One region of the Weizmannia sp. FSL K6-3076 genome, then DNA from elsewhere that is predicted to be linked to it. Evidence: riboswitches for the same ligand, from Rfam matches in the RefSeq annotation. Region 1 holds a riboswitch; each other region holds the start of a gene.
The links. A riboswitch is a leader RNA that binds a small molecule or an ion and turns the genes downstream of it on or off. The one in region 1 is predicted to bind thiamine pyrophosphate.

Region 2: it holds a riboswitch for thiamine pyrophosphate, as region 1 does, so the genes downstream of both, tenA (thiaminase II) here and thiT (energy-coupled thiamine transporter ThiT) in region 1, are expected to answer to the same signal.
Region 3: it holds a riboswitch for thiamine pyrophosphate, as region 1 does, so the genes downstream of both, NSS95_RS02965 (MTH1187 family thiamine-binding protein) here and thiT (energy-coupled thiamine transporter ThiT) in region 1, are expected to answer to the same signal.

The regions. Positions count from the first base shown of each region.
Region 1 covers NZ_JBBOWU010000001.1:1,467,882-1,472,352, forward strand. Annotated here, with positions in the region: gene trhO (oxygen-dependent tRNA uridine(34) hydroxylase TrhO) at 1-963, shown strand, start outside; gene NSS95_RS06740 (SOS response-associated peptidase) at 1,344-2,018, shown strand; TPP riboswitch at 2,076-2,176, shown strand; gene thiT (energy-coupled thiamine transporter ThiT) at 2,225-2,815, shown strand; gene NSS95_RS06750 (MBL fold metallo-hydrolase) at 3,012-3,866, shown strand; gene NSS95_RS06755 (CBS domain-containing protein) at 3,935-4,405, shown strand.
Region 2 covers NZ_JBBOWU010000001.1:752,882-757,352, forward strand. Annotated here, with positions in the region: partial or broken gene NSS95_RS03320 (TIGR01777 family oxidoreductase) at 179-1,085, opposite strand; TPP riboswitch at 1,634-1,723, shown strand; gene tenA (thiaminase II) at 1,730-2,536, shown strand; gene thiW (energy coupling factor transporter S component ThiW) at 2,576-3,094, shown strand; gene allB (allantoinase AllB) at 3,289-4,471, opposite strand, start outside.
Region 3 covers NZ_JBBOWU010000001.1:662,964-667,434, forward strand. Annotated here, with positions in the region: gene NSS95_RS02960 (amidase) at 1-719, shown strand, start outside; TPP riboswitch at 1,565-1,667, shown strand; gene NSS95_RS02965 (MTH1187 family thiamine-binding protein) at 1,749-2,072, shown strand; gene NSS95_RS02970 (ABC transporter permease) at 2,023-2,820, shown strand; gene NSS95_RS02975 (ABC transporter substrate-binding protein) at 2,817-3,815, shown strand; gene NSS95_RS02980 (ABC transporter ATP-binding protein) at 3,812-4,471, shown strand, end outside.

The sequences.
Region 1 (4,471 bases):
AAGCCGTACAGAGTCTTATTGTATTACAAGTATGTTGAAATTGAAAATCCGGAAGCCTTTGCAGCCGAGCATTTGCAGTTCTGCAAAGAGACCGGTTTAAAGGGGCGTATCCTCGTTGCCAAAGAAGGGATCAATGGCACCGTTTCCGGAACGGTTGAACAAACAACCAAATATAAAGAAAAGATGCACGCCGATCCCCGGTTCCGGGACATGGTCTTTAAAGAAGATGAAGCAGATGGCCATGCGTTTAAAAAAATGCACGTCCGCCCGCGCAAGGAACTTGTTACGCTGCGGCTTGAAAAAGATATCAATCCGAATGAAAAAACGGGAAAATATTTATCCCCGAAAGAATTTCGCGAGGCGCTGCTGGCTGAAGATACCGTTGTACTGGATGCGCGCAATGATTATGAGTATGATCTCGGCCATTTCCGCGGAGCATTGCGTCCGGATATCCGCACTTTCCGCGAACTGCCGGGATGGGTGCGCGAACATAAAGATCAATTAAAAGGCAAAAGAATTGTGACGTATTGCACAGGCGGCATCCGCTGTGAAAAATTTTCGGGCTGGCTTTTGGAAGAAGGGTTTGAAGATGTCGGCCAACTGCACGGCGGGATTGTAACATACGGAAAGGATCCGGAAGTGCAGGGCGAGCTGTGGGACGGCAAACTGTATGTATTCGACGAACGGATTTCCGTTCCGGTCAATCGAAAAGAACATGTCGTTGTCGGCCGGGATTATTTTACGGGGGAACCGTGCGAACGTTATGTCAACTGCGCCAACCCGGCCTGCAACAAGCAAATTTTATGCTCGGAAGAAAATGAACATAAATATATGCGGAGCTGCTCGCATGAATGCCGTACCGTACCAAATAACTTATATGTAAAAGAACACGGCCTTACACCGGAAGAAGTGGCTGAACGGCTGCGCCGGATCGAAGAAGAAGACGCGGCGTTAAACCGGTAAACGGTGCGGCTTTTAACCTTACTATCCGAAAAGCGGATGGTGAAAAAGGGCATGGAAACCGTGCTCGCTCCCTGCCGGAACGATTCCTTGCTTCGGAAACGGCATTTTCTTGAAAGAAACAAGGCCTAAAGAGCGGAATGTGAAAAAGAGAAGAAAAACCGGGAACTGCTGCAAACATCCCAGCTCGGGGGCAGGGTTAACAAGCGGTGCGTTCCGGAACAGAGAAAGGATTTGGTGCAACTGGGCCAAATCCTTTTTATCTGCCTGTTTTTTGTGTAAAATGGGGAAAAATGGGCATCTTTGCCGCTTCATACGCGGTATGGCAGAGGATGAAAATCAGCGGGCAATATTTTCAGGATAGAAAGAAAGGCGGGATTTGGATGTGCGGGAGGTACACGTTAACGGCATCTGTAAATGAATTGGAAGAAAGGTTCCATGCCAAAGCTTCTTTTTCAAGCAGTGAATATGCCAAAAGTTATAATGTCGAGCCTTCGCAAATGGTGGCTGCCGTGATCAGCGCCCATGGGCAGTACAGACTCGGTTTTTTAAAATGGGGCTTGATTCCTTCCTGGGCAAAAGATCCGAAAATCGGGCATAAGATGATCAATGCCAGAAGCGAAACCGTATTTCAGAAACCGGGTTTCCGGGAGGCAGTGAAAAGGCGGCGCTGCCTCATTCCGGCCGATTCTTTTTTTGAGTGGAACCGAAAAGACGGCACCCGGGAGCCGATGCGGATCAGGCTTAAGAACAGGGGCATTTTTGCGATGGCCGGGCTTTGGGAAAAATGGATGGACCAGGAAGGGAATCCGGTCTTTACTTGCACGATTTTAACGACAAAGGCGAACAGGATGATGGCAAAAATTCACGACCGGATGCCGGTGATTTTACGCAGGGAAGATGAAGAAAAATGGCTGGACACATCGGTCACTGAGGCGGGCCGGCTGTTGCCACTCCTTTCGCAGTATGATGCAGACCTAATGGAAATGTATGCCGTATCTGAACGCGTCAATTCGCCGAAAAACAATTTTCCGGAGCTGTTATTGCCAAAAGATTAAATTTTTTGTTGAAATGTTGTGGCAAAAAGTTTATCATAAAGGTGACAATTTCATGAACGTAACCACAGGGGGAGCGTTAAGCTGAGAGTGAACGCCATGTTCTGACCCTTTGAACCTGTCCGGTTAATGCCGGCGTAGGGATGTGGAATTTCTTTTGTCCTCCCATGGTTCGTTATGTTCATGCATACCAAAAGGGGGATTTTTTTATGGGCAAATTAAGTTTACAGGCTATGATTGAAGCGGCTATTTTTGCGGCGTTCGCGCTCGTGTTGGACTTATTGCCGTCCATTAAGGTGACGTCCGCGATTTCTCTGTCGTTTGCCATGCTGCCGATTTTTGTGGTCGCTTTTCGCTGGGGATTTAAAGCAAGTGTTGCTTCCGGATTTATTTGGAGCCTGCTGCAGATCGTCACCGGTGATGCTAATGATATTCTTAACCCGCTTCAGGGCATCATGGAATATCCGGTCGCTTTTTCGTTCATCGGGTTTTCCGGGCTTTTCCGGCCGCTTGTCGAAAGAAGCTGTCGTCACGATAAAAAGGGCACGATGACTTTTTGGATATGCCTTTCCGTTCTTACCGGAAGTTTTGCCCGCTATTTCTGGCATTTCGTAGCCGGCGTGATTTTTTGGGGTTCCTATGCGCCTAAAGGACAGTCGGCGTTTCTCTATTCTCTCATCATGAACGGCGGCACGATGATTGGGAATGCGATTTTATGCGCAGCTGTTGCGGCGATTCTCTTGAATGCCGCCCCGCAGCTGCTGACAAAATACCGCAATCCGCACAGGCATGCGGCATAAAAGCAACTTGAAAACGGCAAGGCCAACTGCGCCTTGCCGTTTTCGCTGAAGGAAAGAGGCTTCATGGTAACAGGCGCCTTGTAAAGCCGGTAGTCCGGTTTTTACTGCTTTTTCGGTTGATGATAGGAGGCTACGGGTAAGGCTTTCGAGAAACGGGAAAAGATAAATAGAAGGAAAATGAAAGAAAGGGGATTTTATGGACAAAGACATTCATCACCCGTTTGGCCACCGGGTCATCCCGATGACTTCGATTGAGAGCGGAACAGGCAGGGAATTGCTGCCGGATATCTATTGCCTTACCATCCAAATTGTCAATGTGTGCCTGATCGGCAGGGCCGGAACCGATGCATTTGTCCTCGTGGATGCCGGCATGCCGGGTTCTGCCGAAGCGATATTTTCAGCCGTGCGGGCACGCTTCGGGGAAAAGGCAAAACCAAAAGCGGTTTTACTGACGCTCGGCCATTTTGACCATGTCGGAGCGATTGCGCCATTATTGGAAAAGTGGGACGTGCCGGTTTTTGCACATCGATTGGAGTTGCCCTATTTAACCGGGCGTGAAACGTATCCGGATCCCGATCCGTCCGTTGAAGGCGGCCTGCTGGCGAAGATTTCCATGATTTATCCGAATGAACCGGTTGATCTTGGCCATGCTGTCCAGCCCCTTCCCGAAGACGGGACGGTCCCGTTTTTGCCGGGCTGGAAATGGATCCATACGCCCGGCCATTCGAGAGGGCATGTGTCGTTCTTCAGGGAAGCAGACAGCGTGTTGATCATGGGGGACGCATTTATCACCGTCAGGCAGGATGAATTTTGGAAAGTGCTGGTGCAAAGGCAGGAAGTAAACGGGCCGCCGCGCTATTTTACAAATGACTGGAAAGCGGCCAAACGCTCAGTTGAAAAATTAGCTGCTTTAAAGCCGGAAACTGCTGTTTGCGGCCACGGGATCCCGATGTCTGGCTCCGGCTTGCGGAAAGGGCTTGAGGACCTTGCATCCAGATTTGATGAAATCGCGCTCCCGGATCACGGGAAATACGTAGATGGCACACAATAGGCGGTTTGTTCATTGCTTCCTTCCCCGCAAAGGTTTACAATAATTTGTAAATGGATGGATATAAAGGGGTGAGAAAATTGGAAGTCAAAGATTTTATGATCCGGGATGTTATTACGGTAAAAAAAGAGACAACGATCCGGGAACTGTTAAAGGTGCTTGCCCACCACCGGATCGGCGGCGTACCGGTCGTGGACGCGGAAGGAAAGCTACTCGGTATGATCAGCGACGGGGATGTCATCCGCTTTTTGCAGCCAAAAGCACGGACCGTTTACGATTTTTATATTACGATCGTGGTAAATGAGCAGGAAGACTTTAATGAAAAATTGGTGCACAGCCTGGACTTCCCGGTGGAAAAGATTATGAAACGGCGGGAACTGTATACGGTAAGGCCTGAAGACGATTTTGAAAATGCGCTCAGGATTCTGGCAAAACACCATTTTAAAAAGCTTCCGGTCGTCAATCAGGCAGGGCGTGTTGTCGGCGTCATCTCAAGAGGCGATATCATGCGCCAGATTACGGATAAATTGCTCAACAGCTAAATCGCAATGTTTAGACCGGCCTCCCCGGGGAAGACTATACATAACAGTCTTTCGGGGAGGTCAAAT
Region 2 (4,471 bases), 720 kb from region 1:
TACCGATTCAGCAAGCCCTAAGTATCTGTTGAAATGAAATACAAAGATCAGGGACCTGCCATCAGAATGAAACCAGGTCTCCCAACAGCGGCAGATGGCTGTTGGGAGACCTTTATTTTTATGCGCGTGTGAAGAGGGGCCCTTCTGCCGTGGCGTTCGTGGCCTAGTTTTTTTGCCATTATGGATTTGTAAGCAAATCTTCCAAAGCTTGCCGGAGCGTCGGGAACATGAATTCAAATCCTGCCTGCATGAGGACTTTCGGGCGTACGTGCTGGCCTTCAAGCACAAGGCTGCTTTTTTGCCCGAGTGCCAGTTTCAAGGCAAAAGAAGGTACGGGAAGCCAATGTGGCCGGTGTAAAACAGCGCCAATGGTTTTGCCAAATGCCTTCATCCTTACAGGCGAAGGGTGCAGTGACGTTGACCGGGCCGCGGATGTTCTCATTTTTAATAGCAAATAAGATCGATCTTACTACGTCTGTTATATGCACCCATGAGACCCATTGATTGCCGGAACCGACTGTGCCGCCCGCAAACCATTTATATGGCAATACCATAAGGGGCAGTGCTCCGTTTTCCTTTCCAAGCACAACGCCGAATCTCAATAAGACAGTACGGATGGCATGTCTTTCTGCTTGCTTCGCCTCGGTTTCCCAATCCGATGCCGTCCTGCCAAGAAAATCATTTGCCCTTTGCAATGATTTTTCAGTATACACAGCATTGCGTGATGGCGGATAGATGCCGATTGCACTTGCATTGACCAGTACTGCCGGTTTGCGCGGCATGGCAGACAGGATGCGCAACACTTCATCTGTTGCGCACATCCGGCTTTCATAAATTTGTTTTTGATGTTTGGCACTCCATCTTCCATCGTTTATGGACACGCCGGCCAGGTTGATGAATACATCCGCATTTCCTATTTCATTTTCGGGAGAAGCATCTTCCGCCAGCCACTTTACATACTGCACGCGATTGGCCGGCTGCTTGTCTTTCCTTGTTAAAATGACCACTTCATGCCCTTCGCAAAGAAGCATATCCGTTAATTTCCGCCCGATAAATCCGGTCCCGCCAGCGATCACAATCCTCATTTTTGCCCTCCGTTCTGCAAATTTCACCACGGTTTGCAACTTAAGTCAGGAATAAATGGGCACGAATGATGAAAAATCAAGGTTTCCAACTCATTCGTCCTTGTTTATGGGAAAAAGCCTTCTGTGATGTTCCCGGAGCAGTCCTGATATTAAAAAGGTAATAGAAGACAATATTTTAATCAAGATGGAGCTGATAAAATAAACTGAGTTATGGATCATCATATCAGGAGCCATTAAAATTAAAATAACAGAACCCCCCACGTCTCTTCCATGAAAGCGGACCAGGTGGGGGCATTTTATTTTGGGAAAGATGAAATTGTGGTCTGATCATAACCAAATTATTAAGCCCCCTACAACATTTAAAGAACAAGTAGAGTTATTGAGAAGCAGAAAAATACAAGTATATTTTTCCTGTTTGGCCAGCATTTGAGGTAACATCCTGTGCTTTTTTCCATATTTAACAAAAACTTAAAAGACGGGCAATAAATTTGCTGTTGCACAAAATTTGGGACTATGATATGGTAAGAGTAATGAAATGAATATTCATAATAGTCTACTAGGGGCGCCGGGTTGGCTGAGAAGTACCCTTTGAACCTGATCTAGTTCGTACTAGCGTAGGGAAGTAGGTGATAAAATTACACCTGATGATTTGTAATTTATACACCCGCTTTCCGATGGAGGGCGGGTTTTTTATTTTGAAGCTGCTTAGGGCAAAGGGAGAAACCAGCCTGCAAACCGCAATCGGTTTCCCGGTAAACAAGGAGGAATCATTGTTGAAACGATCTTTTACAGAAAGGCTATATCAAAATGTCCAGCCGATTTGGGAGAAAAACCATAACCATCCTTTTGTTCTGGGACTGGGGAACGGAACTTTAGAAAGAGATAAATTTATCTATTATTTAAAGCAGGATTACGTATATTTAGTTGAGTACGCAAAACTGTTTGCCATGGGTGTTGTGAAAGCGGGTAACCTTGACATGATGACGAGATTTGCTGCGGTGCTCCATGAATCGTTGCATTTTGAGATGGAACTGCACCGCCAATACGCTGCCGAGTTTGGCATTACACGCACGGATTTAGAAGCAACTCAACCAACACCGATCAACCTTGCTTACACGAGTTATATGCTGCAAGTGGCCGCCAATGGAAGCTTGGCTGAACTTGTTGCCTGCTTGTTGCCGTGTGCCTGGGATTATTGGGAAATTGGGAAACTGCTAAAAGTAAATCATCGAGACACATTGGAGGCCAATCCTTACAAGAAATGGATCGAAACCTATTCTTCAGAAACGTTCGGCTCCGGAACGCAGTGGTTAATTGACTTAATGGACCAACTGGCAAGCGGAAAATCAGAAACGGAATTGGCAGTCTTAGAACGCCATTTTCAAATAGCCTCAAAGTATGAATACTTATTTTGGGATATGAACGATAAAAAACAAGACTGGCCGGTCTGATTTTCATTCACAACTAAAAAGGAGGGAAGGTTGGTTCTAATGAGAAAAACACAAAAAATAACAGCAACTGCAGTTATTGCAGCTATCACAACTGTATCCAGCAGCTTGATTTATATCCCGGTTGGTTTTGCAAAAATTTTTCCGGTACAGCATTTTGCCAACATACTCTCGGCTGTTTTGCTCGGCCCCGGTTATGCGGTTGCGCAAGCTTTTATATCCTCGCTTTTACGTAACTTGCTTGGGACGGGGAGTATTTTTGCCTTTCCGGGAAGCATGATCGGCGCGTTTTTGGCAGCTTATCTGTACGCGAAGACGAATAAGCTCATTTTTGCCTTTGTTGGGGAGGTCATGGGGACAGGCATTCTCGGTGCCTTGGCATGTTATCCCATTGCTGTTTTCTTACTCGGCCAAGCGTCAACGCTTTTCGGATTTATCCCTGCCTTCTTTTTAAGCTCTTTTGCAGGGGCCATTTTTGGCTATGTTTTGATAAAAGTTTTACAAAAAAATAAAGGGTGGGACAGAATGATCAATCATACCGTAAGCAACCGTAAGCTTTGAGTGAAGCACCACGGAGGATTGAAGGCATTTGCCATGGTGCATACAGGTTGCCAGCCATTGATAACCGGTCAAAATCCATGCCAGCAAAACCAGGCTCTTGAAAACAGCAAGCTGTCTTGCGTTATTTTTATTCCTGTCCCGAAATCTGTGCCAGCAACAACAGGCTCTTGAAAGCAGAGCCTGATGCTGTTAGATTATGACGGCACTCCGGCATAGTCTGAGACCTTCGCTGGCCGGATCCATTTGCCAACCGGCTCGCCTGTGATACCACCGCCATCCAGATCGAATATGAGCTGACCTCTTAAAAAAGTTTTCGTAACCCGGCAATCAATTTTTCTGCCGATATACGGGCTGTGCTTATGGCGGTAATAGAGGTCTTCCGCACTTACCGTGTATGGCCGGTCGGGATCGAGAAAGAGGAGATCCGCATCTTTTGCGAGCGCAATTTCCCCTTTCGATTTTAAGCCAAAACGTTCGGCAGGGTTGGTTGCAATCATGCGCGTAAATTGCGTAATGGGAATATTGCGCTTTTTGACAGCCTCATCGAACATCAAATCGACATTATTCTGGCACCCGGTTATGCCGCCCCATACCTCAAAAATATTACCGGTTTCGCTGTCCTTCATTACAGGCGGGCAAGGGGAATGGTCGGATGTCAGCATATCAATTTTTCCTTGTTTCAATCCTTCCCAAAGTTTTTCCTGCTCCGCTTCGCTGCGCAAAGGCGGGGAACATTTGGCAAGTGGGCCGATTTCCGCAAATTGGGCTGTTGTGATGGTAAAGTAATGGGGGCATGACTCAAGCGTGACATCCTGTCCTTCGTTCCGCACTTTCGTAATTTCTTCCACCCCTTCCGCACTGCTGACATGGACAAAATGCAGTTTGCACCCGGTTTGTTTCGCAAAATACAGCGCCCGCTTGATGGCATCCACTTCTGTAAATACAGGCCGTGTTGCAACATAATCAGCCGGACTTGTTTTCCCTTGTTTGATCATCTCCTCTGCTAACCCATCGGTAATGGCGGCATTCTCTGCATGAATCAATAAAATATGTCCCAGCTTGGCTAATTTTTTCATTCCCTCATAAAGCGTGTAATCATCTACATTTTTAAAGTCTCCCGGCAAATCGGTTCCGCAGCTGGCCATAAAACACTTATAAGCGACCACGCCGCAATCGGAGAGTTCTTTTAAGTGATCGAGATTACCGGGCACTAATCCGCCGTAAAAGGCGTAGTCCACATAGTTTTTTCCGGCGGCAGCGGCAAGCTTTTTTTCTAAAGCATCTTTTGTTGTCGTGGCAGGCAGCGCATTTAAAGGCATATCTACATACGTTGTCGTTCCCCCGGCGGCAAGCGCCTTTGTTCCGGTTTCAAACCCT
Region 3 (4,471 bases), 800 kb from region 1:
AATACCGGATCGCGTTTTCGGTTGAATCGCCGGTCGGGACGCCTGTCAGCCGCGATGCAAAACAGGCTGTCTATAAAACGGCAAAATGGCTGGAGCAGGAGGGCCATCTTGTGGAAGAAGCCAAAAACGGTGTTGACGGCAGGCGGCTGATGGAAAACTATTATTTAATGAACTGCGGGGAAATGGCGGCGGAACTTTCGGATTTGGAAAGCGCACTTAGACGCCCGCTTACGGAAAAAGATATGGAGCCGGTTTCGTGGGTCTTGTATGCTGCCGGGAAAAATGTCACGGCGGCGGAATACGCAAAGAGCCTTGCGGAGTGGGATAAAGCCGCAGCACAAATGGCTGCTTTCCATGAGACTTATGACCTGTATATCACGCCTTCAACCGCGTTTCCGGCACCGAAAATCGGGGAACTTACCCAAACCGGGAAAGAGCGGGATCGCTTGTTTGGCGTTACCGGACTTCCGAAAGAAAAGCAGCAGGCACTTGTCTATGATATGTTTGAACCGAGCTTAACGTTTTCCCCGTTTACGCAGCTGGCCAATTTAACCGGGCAGCCGGCGATCAGCCTGCCGGTTCATGTAACAGCGGCCGGGCTTCCTTTAGGGGTACAGCTGGTTGCGCCGAAAGGAAATGAACATTGGCTGCTGGATGTCGCTTATGCGCTCGAACAGTCGGAACTTTGGGTTGGCATGCAGGGAAACCCTTGCCTTTAAAGCATGAATAAGCGGCGTTACTTACGCACGGGTTGGAACTCTACGTTAAGGAAGGCCGCGAAAAATCCTCGCTACCTTAACGTAGAGTCACTCTACGTTAAGGAAGGAGACCAAAAATCCCCGCTATCTTAACGTAGGGCGTTCTATGTTAAGGAAGGGTGAAAAAAGCAGGATTTATCTTAACATAGAAAGGAAGCTCGACAAAAAGACATGCTTTCTTAATGTAGAGACGTCCTATGTTAAGGCTGCCCAAAAGTCCCGCTTCCTTAACGTAGAGGCGTTCTACGTTAAGGAAGCTCGAAAAAAATGCCCGCTTTCTTAATGTAGAGGCGTTCTATGTTGAGGAATGCCGGCAAAAAGTTCCGCTATCTTAACGTAGAACTCTCTATGTTAAGGAAGGTCGTCCAAAAGTCCCGCTTCCTTAACGTAGAGGCGTTCTACGTTAAGGAAGCTCGAAAAAAATGCCCGCTATCTTAACGTAGAGGCGTTCTATGTTAAGGAAGCCCGCCCAAAAGTCATGCTTTCTTAATGTAGAGACGTCCTATGTTAAGGAAGGCTGCCCAAAAGTTCCGCTATCTTAACATAGAGGCGCTCTATGTTAAGGAAGCCCGAAAAAAAGACATGCTATCTTAACGTAGAGGCGTTCTACGTTAAGGAAGTCCGAAAAAAAGACATGCTATCTTAACGTAGAGGCGTTCTATGTTAAGGAAGGCCGTCAAAAATCCCCGCTATCTTAACGCCCCAATCTTTACCAAGGCAGGCAAAGGCCGGCTTGCGCACCGCACCATCCTATTGAAAATTTTTTGCCAAAAAGGATGGCTTTCATGTTACAATAAAATTACAAGGAAAAAAAGCAGGGGAGCCGGTTTGGCTGAGAGGATGCCGCTTTGCATCGACCCTTCACCTGATCTGGATAATGCCAGCGTAGGGAGTCTCATATTGAAGCATGTTTCGGCATGTTTTGGATGGACAGGCTTTCTTGCGCATGCAATGAAAGCTTTTTTATTTGAAAAAAAGGAGGAGAATTTGATGGAAAAATCGAATCAAGTAACGGTTTCTTTTTCAGTTGTTCCGCATATTAAAAGTGATGACTTATACGGTGTCGTCGACCGCGCGATCGAAGTCGTCCAAAACGCCGGCGTACGTTATGAAGTCGGGGCAATGGAAACGACGATGGAAGGCGATCTTGACGAGCTGCTTGAGATCATCAAAAAAGCGCAGGATGCTTGCGTCCAAGCCGGTGCGATTGATGTCCTCACATCGATCAAAATCCATTACCGGCCAAGCACCGGGGTGACAATGGATGAAAAAATTGCAAAATATCGCGAACAAACGCCGCAGCCGGTTCGTTAACACGGCGCTCACGGCTGCCTGGCTCATTTTTTTGCTCTTCGTCTGGCAAGGGGTAACGGCCGGCTTTCATATCAGTGAATGGATGCTGCCAAAACCGACGGAAGTATGGCAGGAATTGAAAAGCCTGCAATGGATGGTTTGGCCCAATATTTGGCAAACTGCAAAAGAAGTATTGATCGGACTAGCCTTTTCCATTGTGATTGGCGCAGCGATTGCCGTTTTTATGGATATGGTTCCCGTTTTCCGGATGCTGGTCCGGCCGCTTTTGGTCGTTTCGCAAACGATTCCGATTGTGGCAATTGCGCCGCTTTTAATCGTCTGGTTCGGATTCGGGCTCCAGTCAAAAATCATTGTGGTCATTTTAATCTGCTTTTTCCCGCTGGCATTGAGCATCCTGGAAGGGTTTCAAACGGTGGATGATGACTTGGTGAAACTGTTAAAGACCATGCATGCTTCAAAATGGCAGCTATACCGGAAAGTCAAATTTCCGGCTGTGCTCCCTTACTTTTTTTCCGGTTTAAAAATTGCCGTTACATATAGTGTGATGGGTGCCATTATCGGTGAGTGGCTCGGCGCAAGCGAAGGGCTCGGCGTCATGCTGACAAGGGCGACGAAATCTTTTATGACGGCCCGCCTGTTTGCTATCTCTGCTGTCATCATTGGGCTCACATTTCTTTTATACGGCGCTGTTGAATGTTTGCAAAGGCTATCCGCACCATGGGTATACCGAAAGGAAGATCATCAATGAGGAAAATGTTAATCATCTTGCAGGCGGCCATGTTGCTGCTTGCTGCTGGATGCACCAGCAGCGGGCAGAAAGAAAACAGCAAAAAAGCGCTGCAAAAGGTGACGGTTGTGCTGGACTGGTTTCCGAACACCAATCATACCGGCCTGTATGTAGCTAAAACAAAACACTATTTTCAAAAGCAGGGCCTGGATGTGAAAATCATCCAGCCGGGGGACAATATTACGGCTGAACAAATGGTGGCTTCCGGGAAAGCGGATTTCGGGGTCAGCTATCAGGAAAATGTCACCACGGCAAGGACGGAAGGAATTCCGATTGTGTCCATTGCCGCGATTATCCAGCACAATACTTCTGGCTTTGCTTCTTTGAAAAAAGACAACATCACTTCTCCGAAAGACTTTGAAGGAAAACGTTACGGCGGCTGGGGTTCGCCGTCTGAAGAAGCCGTCATCAAAACGGTCATGGAAAAATATGGCGCCGACTACAGCAAAGTAAAAAATATTGTGCTCGGCCAGACGGATTTTTTCAAATCAATCGGGCGTGAAGCGGATTTTGAATGGATTTATTACGGCTGGGACGGCATCCAGGCAGAGCGGAGCGGGAAAAAACTGAATCTTATCATGGTCAAAGATCTCGACCCTGCGCTTGATTATTACAGCCCGGTCATCATTACAAGCGAAAAACTGGCCAAAGGGGATAAACCTCTTGTCAAATCTTTTATGAAGGCTACGGCTCAAGGCTATACATTTGCAATCAAGCACCCGGAACAGGCCGCCGATATCCTGATTAAGGACGTGCCGGATACAAATAAAGGGCTTGTCCGCGCCAGCCAGAAGTGGCTAAGCACGAAGTACCAGGACGATGCCGCGGAATGGGGGGTACAGAAGGAAGAAGTGTGGCGCCGTTATATGGACTTCCTTTATGACCATAAAGTCATTAAGAAAAAAATCAACATCAAGGCTGCCTACACAAACGAATTTCTTCCAAACCGGCCATGACGTATTTGCAATTGGAAGGTATTACGAAAACATTTGGCGGGAAAAAAGTGCTGGAAGGCATTTCCGCAACGATCCGGAAAGGTGAATTCTGTACTTTTATCGGGCCGAGCGGATGCGGAAAAAGCACGCTGTTAAATATCATTGCCGGGATTGAAAAGGCGAATGGCGGCAAAGTGCTGCTTGACGGCAAACCGGATGGGGTTCAGGATGCCGCCGGTTTCATGCCGCAGCAGGATTTGCTTCTGCCTTGGCGGACGGCACTGCAAAACATTGTTTTGCCGCTTGAAATAAAAGGGGTGCGGAAACGGGAACGGGTTTTGCGGGGGATGGAGGTGCTCCGGCAGTTTGGCCTTGAGGATTACGCCGGCCACTATCCCGCCTCGCTCTCTGGCGGCATGCGGCAGCGGATCAGCTTTTTGCGCACGTATTTATGCGAAAAACCGGTTATGCTGCTAGACGAACCGTTCGGGAAGCTCGATGCCTTTACTAAAATGGATGTCCACCGCTGGCTGCTCGAATCATGGGAGAAAGGAAACCAGACGATTCTTATGGTTACCCATGATCTTGATGAAGCCGTGCTGCTATCGGACCGTGTTTTTGTCATGTCGCAGCAGCCGTCCGCCATCATCCACGAATTGAAGGTGCATTTGCCGCGC